Regions from separate parts of the Sphingomonas sp. GW821-FHT04B01 genome, predicted to be linked through region 2. Evidence: riboswitches for the same ligand, from Rfam matches in the RefSeq annotation. Region 2 holds a riboswitch; the other holds the start of a gene.
What was found. A riboswitch is a leader RNA that binds a small molecule or an ion and turns the genes downstream of it on or off. The one in region 2 is predicted to bind glycine.
Positions count from the first base shown of each region.

Region 1: it holds a riboswitch for glycine, as region 2 does, so the genes downstream of both, gcvT (glycine cleavage system aminomethyltransferase GcvT) here and AC07UH_RS18210 (L-serine ammonia-lyase) in region 2, are expected to answer to the same signal.

Region 1 is NZ_JBWKTR010000003.1:365,724-373,247, reverse strand. Features, by position in the region: gene AC07UH_RS10560 (NAD(P)/FAD-dependent oxidoreductase) at 1-461, shown strand, start outside; gene rnhA (ribonuclease HI) at 616-1,080, opposite strand; gene thrB (homoserine kinase) at 1,077-2,030, opposite strand; gene ispH (4-hydroxy-3-methylbut-2-enyl diphosphate reductase) at 2,083-3,054, opposite strand; gene AC07UH_RS10540 (hypothetical protein) at 3,224-3,859, shown strand; glycine riboswitch at 3,959-4,051, shown strand; glycine riboswitch at 4,052-4,158, shown strand; gene gcvT (glycine cleavage system aminomethyltransferase GcvT) at 4,217-5,422, shown strand; gene gcvH (glycine cleavage system protein GcvH) at 5,422-5,793, shown strand; gene gcvPA (aminomethyl-transferring glycine dehydrogenase subunit GcvPA) at 6,042-7,400, shown strand; gene gcvPB (aminomethyl-transferring glycine dehydrogenase subunit GcvPB) at 7,397-7,524, shown strand, end outside.
Region 2 is NZ_JBWKTR010000009.1:116,274-123,797, forward strand. Features, by position in the region: gene parA (ParA family partition ATPase) at 1-614, opposite strand, end outside; gene AC07UH_RS18200 (helix-turn-helix domain-containing protein) at 945-1,748, opposite strand; gene AC07UH_RS18205 (replication initiator protein A) at 2,203-3,168, opposite strand; glycine riboswitch at 3,520-3,609, shown strand; gene AC07UH_RS18210 (L-serine ammonia-lyase) at 3,715-5,142, shown strand; gene rfbB (dTDP-glucose 4,6-dehydratase) at 5,321-6,394, shown strand; gene rfbA (glucose-1-phosphate thymidylyltransferase RfbA) at 6,391-7,326, shown strand; gene galU (UTP--glucose-1-phosphate uridylyltransferase GalU) at 7,384-7,524, opposite strand, start outside.

The DNA of each region.
Region 1 (7,524 bases), on a different contig from region 2:
CCTATCGGCGGACGATGGTGCAGTTGCGCACCGATCCGCCCGCGGGCGCCGATCTGCCGCATGTCGCCGATATCGCGGGGCGCTTCTATTTCAAGCCGGAGGCGGGGCGGCTGTGGCTGAGTCCGCACGACGAGACGCCGGTCGATCCGCACGACGTCGCGCCCGAGGAGATCGACGTCGCATTGGCGGTCGACCGGTTCGAGGGCGTGGTCGACTGGCGGGTCGCGGCAGTCGAGCGGCGCTGGGCGGGATTGCGCAGTTTCGCGCCGGACCGGTTGCCGGTGTACGGCTTCGATCCGGCGGTGGCGGGGCTGTTCTGGTGCGCGGGGCAGGGCGGCTTCGGTATCCAGACCGCGCCCGCCGGCGCGGCGGTGGCGGCGAGCCTGTTGCTGGGGACGGCCCTGCCGGCGGGGTTCGAGGGGGTCGACGTCGCGCGCTATGCCGCGGGGCGGTTCGCTTAAGTCCTCCCCCGCAAGGGGGGAGGGGGACCGCTCGGCGTCAGCCGAGTGGTGGAGGGGGAGGATAGGGCGGGAGCAAAATTGGCGGCTACCACCCCATCCTCCCCCTCCGTCACGGCTGCGCCGTGCCACCTCCCCCTGGCGGGGGAGGACCAGGTCACCCCGCCGGGCGGCTCGCCGCAATCGCCGCGTCACTCGCCAGTTTGTCGACGCGTTCGTTGTCGGCGTTGCCGGCGTGGCCCTTGACCCAGATCCATTCGATCTCGTGCTTCTGCGTCTCGGCGAACAACGCCTGCCAGAGTTCGGCATTCTTGACCGGCTTCTTGTCGGCGGTGCGCCAGCCGTTCTTGCGCCAGCCATGGATCCAGCGGGTCAGGCCGTCCATGACGTATTTGCTGTCGGTGCTGAGCTTGATCCGGCACGGGCGGGTGAGCACGCGCAGCGCCTCGATCGCCGCGGTCAGCTCCATGCGGTTGTTGGTGGTCAGCGTCTCGCCGCCCGACAATTCCTTCTCGTGGCCGCCGAAGCGGAGCAGCGCGCCCCAGCCGCCGGGGCCGGGATTGCCCTTGCAGGCGCCGTCGGTGGCGATCTCGACGAGCTGGGGGGCGGCGGGGTCGGTCATGCAAAGGCCTCCGGATGGGCGTCGTACCAGTCGAGCCGGCGCAGATAGGCGAGCGGGTCCTTGCGCGTCACCAGCGCATCCGCCGGCGTGTCGAGCCAGTCCCATGCGCGGGTGAGCAGGAAGCGGATGCACGCGCCGCGCGCGAGCACCGGCAGCGCGGCGCGCTCGGCGGCGGACAGGCCGAGCGCCCCGCCATAGCCGGCGAGCAGCGCCGGGCCGACGCCGGCGAGCGGCGCGCCCTGCGGATCGAAGGCCCAGGAGGTGTGCATCACGGCGACGTCATAGGCGCGTATGTCACGGCAGGCGAAGTAGAAATCGATGAGTCCGGTCACCCGTGCGCCGAGCATCAGCACGTTGTCGGGAAACAGATCGGCGTGGATGACGCTGGTCGGCAGATCGTGCGGCCAGGCCGTCTCGACCGCCGCCAGCGCGGCATCGACGCGCGCGAACAGGCCCGGCGCGATGGCGTCGAGATCGCTGCCGCAGCGCATCAGCAGCGGCCGCCAGTCGGCGATGCCGAGGCTGTTGGGCCGGCTGCCGTCGAAATCGGCGACCGCGGCGTGTAGCGCGCCGAGCGCGGCGCCGGCGGTGGCGGCCTGATCCGGCGTCGGGCGGGTCACCGAGACGCCGTTTAGGAAGCGGATCAGGCAGGCGGGGCGGCCCTCCAGCGTCTGGATCGCGACGCCGTCGCGGTCGCGGATCGCGGGCGGCACCGGCAGGCCGCGGTCCGCCAGATGATCGAGCAGGTCGAGGAAGAAGGGCAGGTCGCCGGCGTCGACGCGCTTCTCGTAGAGCGTCAGGATGAAACGCGCGGTCGTCGTGTCGACGAGATAGTTGCTGTTCTCGACGCCCTCGGCGATACCCTTGGCGGAGACGAGCTCGCCGACCTCGGCGTAGCGGCGCAGGAACGCGGACAGCGCCTCGGCCGAGACGTGCGTGTAGACGGCCATGATCCCTCCCCAGTCTCCACGTCCCCCGGACGTGCGCCGGGGGACGGTCAGCCTATGCCGCGGCGTCGAGGCCGCGTGGCAGTTTGAATGCGATCGTCTCGCGCGTCGTTTCCTCCTCGCGCTCCGTGATCGCGAAGCGGGTGGAGAGCAGGTCGACCAGTTCGCGGACCAGCAGCTCGGGCGCGGAGGCGCCGGCGGTGATGCCGAGCGTGCCGACGCCGTCGAGGAACGTCCAGTCGAGATCGCCCGCGCGCTGGATCAGCCGCGCCGGGATGCCCTCGCGCTCCGCCACTTCGACCAGCCGCACCGAGTTGGACGAATTGGGGGCGCCGATCACCAGCATCGCGTCGCACGCCGCGGCGATCGCCTTGACCGCCGCCTGCCGGTTCGAGGTGGCGTAGCAGATGTCCTCGCCGCGCGGCGGCAGCATGTTGGGGAAGCGGCGCTGCAGCACCGCGACCACCGCGGCGGTGTCGTCGACCGACAGCGTCGTCTGGGTGAGGAAGGCGAGATTGTCGGGATCGACCGGCGCGAAGATCTCGGCATCGGCGGCGGTCTCGATCAGCGACATCGCGCCGGCAGGCACCTGGCCGAAGGTGCCGACGACCTCGGGATGGCCGGCGTGGCCGATGAAGACGATGTGGCGGCCGGCGGCGACGAGCCGCTCGGCCTGGCGATGGACCTTCGACACCAGCGGGCAGGTTGCGTCGAGATAGTCGAGGCCGCGGTTCTGCGCGTCGACCGGCACCGACTTGGGCACGCCGTGCGCGGAGAAGACCACCGGCGCGCCGTCGGGCACCTGGTCGAGCTCCTCGACGAACACCGCGCCCTGCGCCTTCAGCGTGTCGACGACGAACTTGTTGTGGACGATCTCGTGGCGGACGTAGACGGGCGCGCCGTGCTTCTCGATCGCGAGTTCGACGATGCGGATCGCGCGGTCGACGCCGGCGCAGAAGCCGCGCGGTGCGGCGATCAGCAGTTCGAGGACGGGCTTGCCGCCGTCCGCGGGGAATTGGGAGGCCATGCCGGCGGTTCTACGCGATTGGTGCGGCGCACGGAAGTACGCGATTGGCTCACCGCGCGGAAGTACGCGATTGCTTGCACGCGGGAAAGCCGGTTCCTATGGTGCGCCGCGCATCGCCCGGGTTCTCCGGCGGCGCATCACTGTCCGTTCGACAAAGGTACGCGTCCTCGTGAAAACCCCGGCTTTAGGCCTGTCCGCCCTCGCGCTGATCCTCTCGGGCTGCGCCAGCAAGGGCGAGATCGTCGAAGGCGGCATCTCCGCCGTGCGCTCCGCCTGCCCGACGGTCGGCGTCGCCGCCGGTACCGGCGACATCACCCTGTTCGATCCGGCGACGAGCCGCGACGCGAGCGCGATCGACGTCGTCGCCAGCATGACCAACGTGCGCGGCGCCTGCAACGACGCCGGCGAGCAGATCGCCACCAGCGTCACCTTCGACGTGCTCGCGCGGCGGACGCGGACCGAGGGCCCGCGCGACGTGGTGCTGCCTTATTATATCGCGATCGTCCGCGGCGGCTCGGCGGTGACCGCCAAGCGCAAGGGGCAGATCGCGGTGCATTTCGACGCCGGGCAGGCGCGCGCGCAGGCGCAGGGCACCGCCTCGACGCAGATCGCGCGGGCGGCGGCGACCTTGCCCGACGAGGTGCGCAACCAGCTCACCCGCAAGCGCAAGGCGGGCGACGAGGATGCCGCGACCGATCCGCTGGCGCGGCCGGAGGTGCGCTCCGCGGTCCTGCGCGCGACCTTCGAGGCGCTGGTCGGCTTCCAGCTCACCGACGACCAGCTGAAGTATAACGCGCAACGCTGATTCTCTTCCCTTCCCGCGCAGGGAGGGGAGGGCGTTTCCGCATTGACTAAGGCCCCGCCGCCCGTCACAGCACCACGCGTCGATGCCGGGCGACCGGCATGGGCGGGCGCGGGAGAGAGCCTCTTCACAAGGAGGCCGCCGAAGGAGCAACCACCCCGGAATCTCTCAGGCAAACGGGACCGCGCGCTGCCTTATCGACACTCTGGAAAGCGTTCCTTTGAGGAGCCACCGAAGGGGTAAGCCCGCTGCGGAGACGCGCCGGGTCAAAGCTCTCAGGTCACCGTGACAGAGGGGGTATGACGGATCGATTGCGGCCCCGTGCCGTCTTTGGTCCCGTGCCTTTCTTGGAGACGGTTGATGAGCGATTCGCTGCCAGACACCTTGCCCGACCCGCTCGACGACCTCGACGGCGACGAGCCCGCAATCCAGCTGCTGCCGCTCGACGGCTGGCACCGCGCCCGCGGCGGCCGCATGGTGCCGTTCGCCGGCTATGAAATGCCCGTCCAATATGAGGGCATCATGGCCGAGCATCTGTGGACGCGCGAGTCCGCCGGCCTGTTCGACGTCAGCCATATGGGCCAGGTCGGCTTCACCGGCGACGGGCTCGACGCCGCCGGCGTCGCCAAGGCGCTCGAAGCGGTGCTGCCGGGCGATATCGCCGGGCTCGCGCCGACCAAGATCCGCTATTCGCTGCTGCTCAACGACGAGGGCGGCATCCTCGACGATCTGATGGCCACGACGCTGCCCGCCGAGGGCGCGCATCCGTTCGGCGCGGCGAGCCATTACGTCGTCGTCAACGGCGCGACCAAATATGACGATCTCGCCTATCTGCTCGACGTGCTGCCCGACGATCTGACGATGAACCTGATGGAAGATCAGGCCTTGCTCGCGGTGCAGGGGCCCAAGGCGGTCGCCGCCGTGTCGCGCCTGATCCCCGGCGTCGAGGACCTCGTGTTCATGACCGCGGGCGCGTTCGACTGGAACGGCCATGCGCTGTGGATCAGCCGTTCGGGCTATACCGGCGAGGACGGCGTCGAGATTTCGATCCCCGCCGAAGCCGCCGCCGATTTCGCCGATGCGATCTGCGCCGAGCCCGAGGTCAAGCCGATCGGCCTCGGTGCGCGCGATTCGCTGCGGCTCGAAGCCGGACTGCCGCTCTACGGCCACGATCTCGATCCCGAGACGACGCCGGTGATGGCCGATCTCGGCTTCGCTCTGTCCAAGCGCCGCCGCGAGGCCGCCGATTTCGCCGGCGCCGCGCGTATCCTCGCCGAGCGGACCGATGGTCCCGCGGTCAAGCGCGTCGGCCTGTCGGTCGCCGGGCGCCAGCCGGTGCGCGAGGGCGCGAGCGTCGTCGACGCCGAGGGCGCGGTGATCGGCCGCGTCACCAGCGGCGGCTTCGCGCCGAGCGTCGGTGCGCCGATCGCCATGGCCTATGTTCCCGCCGCGCTCGCCGAGGCCGGCACGCCGCTGCGCCTCGTCCAGCGCGGCAAGATCCACGAGGCGACGGTCGCTCCGATGCCGTTCGTTCCCCACCGCTATGTCCGCGCAGGAGGCAAGTGATGAGCCGTTATTTCACCGAAGATCATGAGTGGGTCGATGTCGATGGCGACACCGGCACCGTCGGCATCTCCGATTATGCGCAGGGCCAGCTCGGCGACATCGTGTTCGTCGACGTTCCCGAGGCGGGCAAGCAGCTCGGCAAGGGCGACGAGGCCGCGGTGGTCGAATCGGTCAAGGCCGCGTCGGACGTCTATTCGCCGGTGTCGGGGACGGTGACCGAGGGCAATGCCGCGCTGTCGGACGATCCCAGCCTCGTCAACTCGGATCCGGAAGCGGAAGGCTGGTTCTTCAGGATCACGCTCAGCGATCCGGCCGAGCTGGAGACGCTGATGGACGAAGCCGCCTACGCGGATTTCGTCGCCAAGCTGTAACGATCAGCCTCGCAATTGGTGCTCCGCTCTGGTCGATGCCTCGCCGCGCTTGATACGTCACCCCGGACTTGTTCCGGGGTCCACGCGGCGGCGAGGAGGACGGTCTGAAACGATAGGGCGCCCCTGCTGCCCGGTGGACCCCGGAACTGGTCCGGGGTGACGGGACCTGCGGGGATGATCGATCGAACCTCAGCCCGTCGCCATAGGTAAAGGCCCTTCCCACAGGCGGGGCTCTCAAGGGAATGATGATGCGCTACCTGCCGCTTACCCAGCCCGACCGCGACGCGATGCTCGCGGTCATCGGTGCGGGATCGATCGACGATCTGTTCGTCGACGTGCCCGAGGCCGCCCGCCTGTCCGGCCCGATCCATGACCTGCCGAACCACGCCTCCGAACTGGCGGTCGAGCGGCATATGACCGCGCTCGCCCGCCAGAACACGGTCGCGGGCGAAGTGCCGTTCTTCCTCGGTGCGGGCGCCTATCGCCATCACGTGCCGGCGAGCGTCGATCACCTGATCCAGCGTGGCGAGTTCCTCACCGCCTATACGCCGTATCAGCCCGAGATCGCGCAGGGCACGCTGCAGATGCTGTTCGAGTTCCAGACGCAGGTCGCGCGGCTGCTCGGCACCGACGTGGCGAACGCGTCGATGTACGACGGCTCGACCGCCTGCTGGGAAGCGATCGGCATGGCGCGGCGCATCACCCGCAAGGGCAAGGCGATCCTGTCGGGCGGGCTCCACCCGCATTATGTCAGCGTCGCCAAGACGATGGCGAAATACACCGGCGATCATCTCGAAACCTCTACGCCGGCGCTGACCGCCGAAACGGATATCGATGCGATGATCGCCGCGATCGACGGCGATACGTCGTGCGTCGTCGTGCAATATCCCGATATCCTCGGCCGGATCGCCGACCTGACGCCGCTCGCCGACGCCTGCCACGCCAACAAGGCGCTGCTGATCGCGGTCGTCACCGAGCCGGTGGCGCTGGGCGCGATCACCTCGCCGGGCGAGATGGACGCCGATATCGTCGTCGGCGAAGGCCAGTCGCTCGGCGTCGGCCTCCAGTTCGGCGGTCCGTACGTCGGGCTGATGGGCTGCAAGGAGAAGTACATCCGCCAGATGCCCGGCCGCTTCTGCGGCGAGACGGTGGATGCGGAGGGTCGCCGCGGCTTCGTGCTGACGCTGTCGACGCGCGAACAGCATATCCGTCGCGAGAAGGCGACGAGCAACATCTGCACCAATTCGGGCCTTTGTGCGCTCGCCTTCTCGATCCACATGACGCTGCTCGGCGAGGCGGGGCTGCGCCGGCTGGCGGGGATCAACCACGCCGCGGCGTGCCGCGCCGCGGATCGCCTCGCCAAGGTGCCGGGCGTCGAGCTGGTCACCGAGACCTTCTTCAACGAATTCACGCTGAAGCTGCCGGTCGAGGCGCGCCCCGTGGTGCGGACGCTCGCCGATCGCGGCATCCTGGCGGGCGTGTCGCTCGGCCGGCTGTATCCGGACGAGGCGGGCCTCGCCAACGGGCTGATCGTCGCGGTCACCGAGACGACGACCGCGGAGGACGTCGAAACCCTTGCCGCCGCACTCGAGGAGGTTCTGGCATGAGCATCAATCAGAGCGGCTGGCGTCCCGAGATGACCGCCGGCGGCGGCAATGGCGCCGCACCGACCTTCACCGGCAATAAGGCGCTGATGCTGGAAGAGGCGCTGATCTTCGAGATCGGTGATAC
Region 2 (7,524 bases):
ACCTGTCGACATGTCCACGCGTAGAGCTGTCGAATATCCTCGGCAGCCTTGCCGTCAGGCTCATATTCCATGACGGTGCGCCCCTCCCCGCTCGCGTGGCGATAGGCGGCGCGGTCGGGGATCTGCACCGGGCAAGGCGGCGTGCCGAAGCCTTCGACCAGTTCGCCCGCCTCCTGGTAGACGCGCGGCGCATTGGGGGCGCCGGCGGTGAAGACGACATAGGCGGGCTTGCGCAGCAGCTGCACCAGCTTGGCGGTGGTCTGGATCGCCGACAGGTCGAAGGCGCTCGGCCGGCATGGGATCAGCACGAGATCGGCGACCTCGACCGCGGCGCGGGCGGCGCTGTCGGCATGGGGCGGCGTATCGATGACGATCAGCTCGGCCCCCTGCCCGCGCGCTGCCTCGACCTTGGCGGCGAGCCGTGGCGGCGGGCTGTCGATCACCTCGGGCGGCGCCTCCCCACGCCAGGCCGCCCATTGGCTGGCGGTCGCCTGCGGGTCGGTATCGATGATGAGCGCGACGCGGCCGGCATCCTGCGCGGCCGCGGCGAGGTGGAGCGCGAGCGTCGTCTTGCCCGCGCCGCCCTTCTGACTGATGATCGCGATGGTCGCCATGTCGTCCTCCCTACATGTCTACATGCCGACGTGGCAAGTCCTCGACGTATAGACATATAGACGCGTCGAGCCCCCTGCCCGACCGGACGATCAGCGGAATCGACGAGCACGATACGGCCGTCGATCCGTCGACACCTCGACAGATCGACGCACGCTGCCAAAGGTGAGGATTACCGCCCTGAACCGCTTGCTCCTTCTAGGGAGCATGTGACGGCGTAGCCGGCACTCCGGTCTTTTCGTCTTATCGTCGGGTCGTTTTGGTTCGTCGTTTGTCCTTCCTCGTCGTCAGACGGCTGTGTTGGCCGTCTAGGCCAACCCTCTTGTTCTCATTCAAATGGAATCCATGAGCGGTTGCGGATGTTTTTGAGACTCGCACGCTGACGCCATATCCCGATCGATCGCCGCGCCGAGCGAGGCGAGCACCTTGCCCAGCATGCCGCCGACGCTGGCCGTGGCGCGCTCCCGGCAGGACAGGCTGGCCAGCATCCTCTCATGTGCCTCCGCCTCGACCGCGCGATGCTGCTCGTGATCGACCGGCAGCGGCGCCGGACGCATCCAGCGCGGCAGATAGGCGAGCACCCGCGCCGGCAGCAGCGGGCGATAGGCGTTGGAGGTCTGGCGATAGCGCGGCCCCTCCCCTTCCACCCGCTTGAACCGGCGCTGGCGGACGAGGAAGCCGCAGCGTTCGAGCGCGTGCAGCGCGCGGGCGACGGTCGCCCGGCCGAGCGCGGTCGCCTCGGCGAGCCAGTCATAGCTCGGATAGACGCGGCCCTGGTTGAGCCGGGCGAGCGTGCACAATTCCTCGAACACGCGCACCGCGGCCGCGGTCAGCCCGGCGATGCTGCGCTCGGTGGCGCTCAGCGTGCGGGTACCGGCGCGTTCCTCGCGGCGCAGGCGCCGACCGGCGTCGAGCGTGCGGCGGCAGGCGCGCAGCAGCCGGTCGGTCTCGCCGGGGGCGGGCGTCGCGAAGAACAGCTCCTCGAACGTCCCCGCCTCGATACTGTCGCGCAGCACCGGCGCACCGGTGCGGTGGGGTGCGCGAGTACGTGCCGGGGCCCGCGATCCAGCACGCAGCCCGTCGCCCGCCCGCGCGAGCACGCGGGCGCTCGCCTCCCCGAGGGTAAACGCCGTCATCTTCCATCCCCTTGCGGGGCCGGGACCGAGGACAAAAAAGACCGTGGCGCGAAACGCGCATCCTTGAACCGGAACGGGTTCGGAGCTATTCGGGAGACGTGAGCTGTTGAAAAGTCACCGATCGACGTTTGGCGACGCCGGTCTCTCGAATATTTCCTTGGGATGCCCGGCCTTCGTGCCGGGCTTTCCTTTATGTGGTCACGGCCACTCCATGAACATCGCCGCGGTCGACATGACCGCGCGTCATTCTTGTTGCAGCAATGATCCAACAGCGGAAGCGCTTACGATTCGTGCTTTCGAGTATTTAACCTGAAAAAAGTTCGTGCTTTCGAGTAGAATAGGCGTTTCTATTCGTGCTTTCGAGTAACAATGGCGCGCTGCCATTCGTGCTTTCGAGTAGGAATGCACCGCATTCATTCGTGCTTTCGAGTAACAATTCGCAGCCGCCGGCGAATCACCCGGCCGGATTGGTTCCCTCTGCCGCGGCCGATTCGACGATGGTGCGATGCTCGCTCAGCACCGCCTGCCCCGGCTGCGGCCGCGGCGTGATCACCACCCGGTTCTGCGGCGCCTTACGGCCACGACGCGGGGCGGCGCCCTCCTCCTCGGCCGCCTCGCTCTCGACCAGTTCGAGATGGTAATCGGGGATGCCGTCGGTCGCGACGATCTGCTTGAGCGCCGCCTTGAAGTTCGACAGCGGGTTCTGATAGCCGATCTGCAGGCGGAAGGTGGCGAGATCGAGGTCGAGCCCGCCCTCCTCGCAGGTCGAGCGCGCCACCTCGTAGATGCGCCGCTCGATCGGCCCGAGCTGGAAGTAAGCGGCGGCATAATCGAGCACGTGGCGATCGAGCAGGATCGCGCGGAACAGCCAGTCGCACAGCCGCACCTTGACCGCCTTCAGCCGCCGCTCCCCACTTTTCGTCTTGGAATAATGGAGTTTTGCTTCGGAAAGCCATGAGAAGAAGCCCTCCTCCCCCTCCCCGCCCGCTTCGATATTGGTCTTGATCTGCGTGCCCTGCAGCCGTTCCAGCGCCTCCGACAGCCGGCCGTAGGAGCGCGCGCTGTGGTTGGAGCCGGTGACCGAGAACAGATCGTGCGCGGTGAAGATGAAATCCTGCTCGACATGCTCGCCCGCCTCGAGCTTCGCCGCCATCAGGCTGGCGATATAGAGGACGATCTCCTTGTCGTAGATCGTCGCGACGCCGCTCGCCGAGGGGCGCACCTCGATCGACACGGTGGCGTGATCGTAGGTCAGCGGCTTCATCCAGGCGTTCTTGGACAGCGCGAAGAAGGGAAAGGCCATCAGCGACCGCTCGCCGCGGATCTCGCCGTGCAGCGGGCTGTCGAGCGTGAACAGGTCGCGGTGCGGCACGGTACCGGCGCTGGCGGACGGGCGGGTCGGGGCAGGGGAACGGGCCATGTTCATTTCCTACTCGAAAGCACGAACTTTTGGCACCCCACACGGGATTCCCGAGGGAAAATGGGCTTGGACGCCGCCCCATTCGTGCTTTCGAGTAGGAAATGGCGCGCGAGCGGCGGGTCTCGCCGGCCCATGGCGGGCTCCGGCAGGCGCGGACGCCGCGCCCGGCATCCGCCGTACGACAAGTCGGATTGTCGACATGTCTATGCCTCGACCCGATGGTGCCAAGTCGTTCGAATCCCTGCAGTGCCAGACGCGACGAGGTCGATCTGTCGACATGTCGATAGCTCGACAGGATGGAACGGGCGCGTGCGGCGCCCTTGACCGGTAGCGGGGCGATGATACCGTCCGCGACGTCGATCAGGGAGAGACCGGGCTGGCCCCGGCGCCGAAGGAGCAACCGCCCCGGAAACTCTCAGGCAGAAGGACCGATCGACGACGACATCTGGAGAGTGGCGCCAGCCGGTGCCCGCCGACGGGATAATGATCTCAGGCGCAAGGGACAGATGGGGCATGCAGGCCGGCAGCGACCGGCGGAAGGACCGCATGCACACCGATCCCGTCACCGCGCCGCTCGACCGCAACCTCGATCGCCCGATCAGCGTCGCCGAATTGTTCACGATCGGCATCGGCCCGTCGAGCTCGCATACCGTCGGCCCGATGCGCGCCGCCTTCGACTTCGGGCAGCGCGCGCTCGGACAGGGCGCCGGGCAGGGGGCAAGGCAGGGGATAGGGCAGGGGGCTCCGGTCGGCGTCACCTGTAATCTCTACGGCAGCCTCGCGCTCACCGGGCGCGGCCACGCCACCGACACCGCGACGATCCTCGGCCTCGGCGGCTGGGAGCCCGAGCGGCTCGATCCCGATGCCGCGCCGGCGATCCTCGCCGATATCCGCGACAACCGGCGGCTGACGCTCGCCGGCCGCCACGCCATCGTCTTCGCGCCCGACGACGTCGTCTTCCACCCGCGCGACTTCCTGCCCGAACATCCCAACGGCATGACCTTCACCGCCCGCTATGCTGATGGCGCGACCTATGCCGAGACCTATTTCTCGATCGGGGGCGGCGCGATCCTGCGCAAGGGCGAACGGCTCGCCGCGGGCAATGTCGCGGTGCGCCACCCGTTCGGCTCGGGCGCCGATCTGCTCGTGCTCGGCGATGCCACCGGCCTGTCGATCGCCGAGCTCGTTCGCGCCAATGAGGAGGCGTGGCGCAGCCCCGCGGAGACCGACGCCTTCCTCGACGCGGTCCGCGCCGCGATGAGCGCGTGCATCGACCGCGGCATCGCGCAGGAGGGCATATTGCCCGGCGGCCTCAAGGTGCGGCGCCGCGCTCGCGTGATCCAGCAGGGCCTCACCGGCGACGCGCCCGGCCGCAACCCCGCCGAGGTGTTCGAATGGGTCAGCCTGTGGGCGCTCGCGGTCAACGAGGAGAATGCCGCCGGTGGCCGGGTGGTCACCGCGCCGACCAACGGCGCGGCCGGCGTGCTGCCCGCGGTGCTGCGCTTCTACGAGACGCTGATCGAGGGCGCCGACGACGAGGGCGCGCGCCGCTTCCTGCTCACCGCCGCGGCGATCGGCATGCTCTACAAGAAACGCGCGTCGATCTCGGCCGCGGAGATGGGGTGCCAGGGGGAGGTCGGGGTCGCCTGTTCGATGGCAGCGGGGGCGCTTGCCGCAGTGCTCGGCGGCAGCAACCGCCAGATCGAGAATGCCGCGGAGATCGGCATGGAGCACAATCTCGGCCTCACCTGCGACCCGATCGGCGGCCTGGTGCAGATCCCGTGCATCGAGCGCAACACGATGGGCGCGGTGAAGGCGATCAACGCCGCCTATCTCGCGCTGCGCGGCGACGGCAGCCACGTCGTCAGCCTCGACGCGGTGATCGAGACGATGCGCCAGACCGGCGAGGACATGCGCTCGAAATACAAGGAGACGAGCCTCGGCGGGCTGGCGGTCAACGTGGTGGAATGTTGACGTGTCGGGGTGTTGGGGTGTCGGCGTGTCGACAGCCCTATATTCAAGCGTGGCACGACTTGAGCAGAATGCACATCGACAAACCTAATCGTCGATTCCTATGCAATCCGACATGTCGACACGGCGACATGTCGTAGCCTAGATATGCCTGTTAACCCTTTGCAGCTAGGCACAAGCCATGCGTATTCTCGTCACCGGGGGAGCCGGCTTCATCGGCTCGGCGTTGGTCCGCCACCTGATCTGCAACACCGGGCACGAGGTGCTGAACCTCGATGCGCTGACCTATGCCGGTACGCTGACCGCCCTCGCGCCGATCGCCGACGATCCCCGCTATCGTTTCGTCCATGCCGACGTGTGCGATGCGGCGGCGGTCCGCACCGCGATCCACGACTTCCGCCCGGACGTGATCACCCATCTGGCCGCCGAGAGCCATGTCGACCGATCGATCGATGGCCCTGGCGCCTTCATACAAACCAACGTCGTCGGCACCTTCACGATGCTTACCGCCGCGCGTGCCTATTGGCAGGACCTGTCACAAACCGAGCGCGCGGCGTTCCGCTTTCATCACATTTCGACCGACGAGGTGTTCGGTTCGTTGGGGCCTAGCGGCGCATTCACCGAAGAGACGCCCTATGACCCGCGCTCGCCCTATTCGGCGTCAAAGGCGGCATCCGATCATCTGGTCAGTGCCTGGGGCCATACGTATGACCTGCCGGTGCTCGTCACCAATTGCTCGAACAACTACGGCCCCTATCATTTTCCCGAAAAGATGATCCCGTTGATGATCGTCAAGGCCTTGGCGGGAGAGACCTTGCCCGTCTACGGGCGCGGCGAGAATGTGCGCGACTGGCTGTTCGTCGAGGATCACGTCCGCGCATTGCAAGCGGTGTTCGAACGTGGCGTCCCGGGGCGCCGCTACAATATCGGCGGCAGCGCCGAGCGACGGAATATCGACGTGGTCGAAACACTCTGTGCGACGCTTGATCGACTGCGGCCGCGCGAGAAGGGGGGCTCCTACGCCGAACAGATCGGCTTCGTCGCCGATCGTCCGGGTCACGATCAGCGCTATGCGATCGACGCTACCCGCATCCACGCTGAACTGGGCTGGGTGCCACAGGAGAGTTTCGAAAGCGGCCTGGAGAAGACGATCCGCTGGTATCTCGACAACGCAGCTTGGTGGCAGCCACTGGTCGATAGGCAAGCGGCAGACGTGCGACGCGGGCTGAATGGACAAATGGAGCGTTCGGCATGAAGGGCATCATTCTCGCCGGCGGCACCGGCACGCGGCTCCATCCCGCAACGTTGGTCGTCAACAAGCAGTTGCTGCCGGTCTACGACAAGCCAATGATCTATTACCCGCTATCTGCGCTGATGCTCGCGGGCATCCGCGAGATCTTGATCATCTCGAGTCCCGAATATCTATCGCATTATCGAACACTGTTCGGTAATGGGTCTCGGCTTGGCCTACAGATTGCCTATGCCGAGCAGCAACGTCCCGAAGGCCTGCCCCAGGCGTTTACCATTGGCCGCGAGTGGATTGCAGGCAAGCCGGTTACACTGATTCTTGGCGACAATATCTTCTTCGGCAATGGTTTGGGACCAATGCTGCGGCGGGCGGTCGCCCGTGCGGAGGCAGGCAAGGGCGGTGCGACGATCTTTTCGTATCGGGTGGAGGATCCCCAACGCTACGGCGTCATCGCCTTCGACGCGGACGGTCGCGCTGTTTCCATCGAGGAGAAGCCGGAACGCCCGCGCTCCAACCATGCGATCACCGGGCTTTACGTCTTTGATGCCCAAGTTTGCGATCATACCGTCGGCCTAACCCCTTCACCACGCGGGGAGCTGGAAATCACCGATCTGGCGCGTCGCTATATGGAGGCCGGCACGCTCCATGTCGAACCGATGGGCAGAGGCTTCGCCTGGCTCGACACCGGCACCCACGACAGCCTGCTGGAGGCGGCCGAATTCGTCCGCACCATTCAGCATCGCCAAGGCATCCAGATCGCCTGCTTGGAGGAGATCGCTTTCCTGCAAGGATTCATCACGGCCGAGGCAGCCGCGGAACAGGGCAGGGCGCTTGCCAAAACAGCCTATGGTCGCGCGATCCTGACGGCGATCGAAGAGGAAGCGTACGCGCCGCTACCGTTTGGCGAACGCCGCGCCGATGACAGACGCAGAGGCTAAGCCGGAAAACACATGATCGACAGGCCGACATGTCTACACGTCGGCCTGTCGATCATCTTACTTGGCGAGCAGACCCTCGGCGAAGCTGCGCACGCTCGGACCGATGTCAGCGCGGGCGAGGGCGAGGGCGAGATTGGCCTGGATATAGCCCGCCTTGTCGCCGCAATCGTAGCGCTCGCCGTCGAAGGTGAAGCCGTG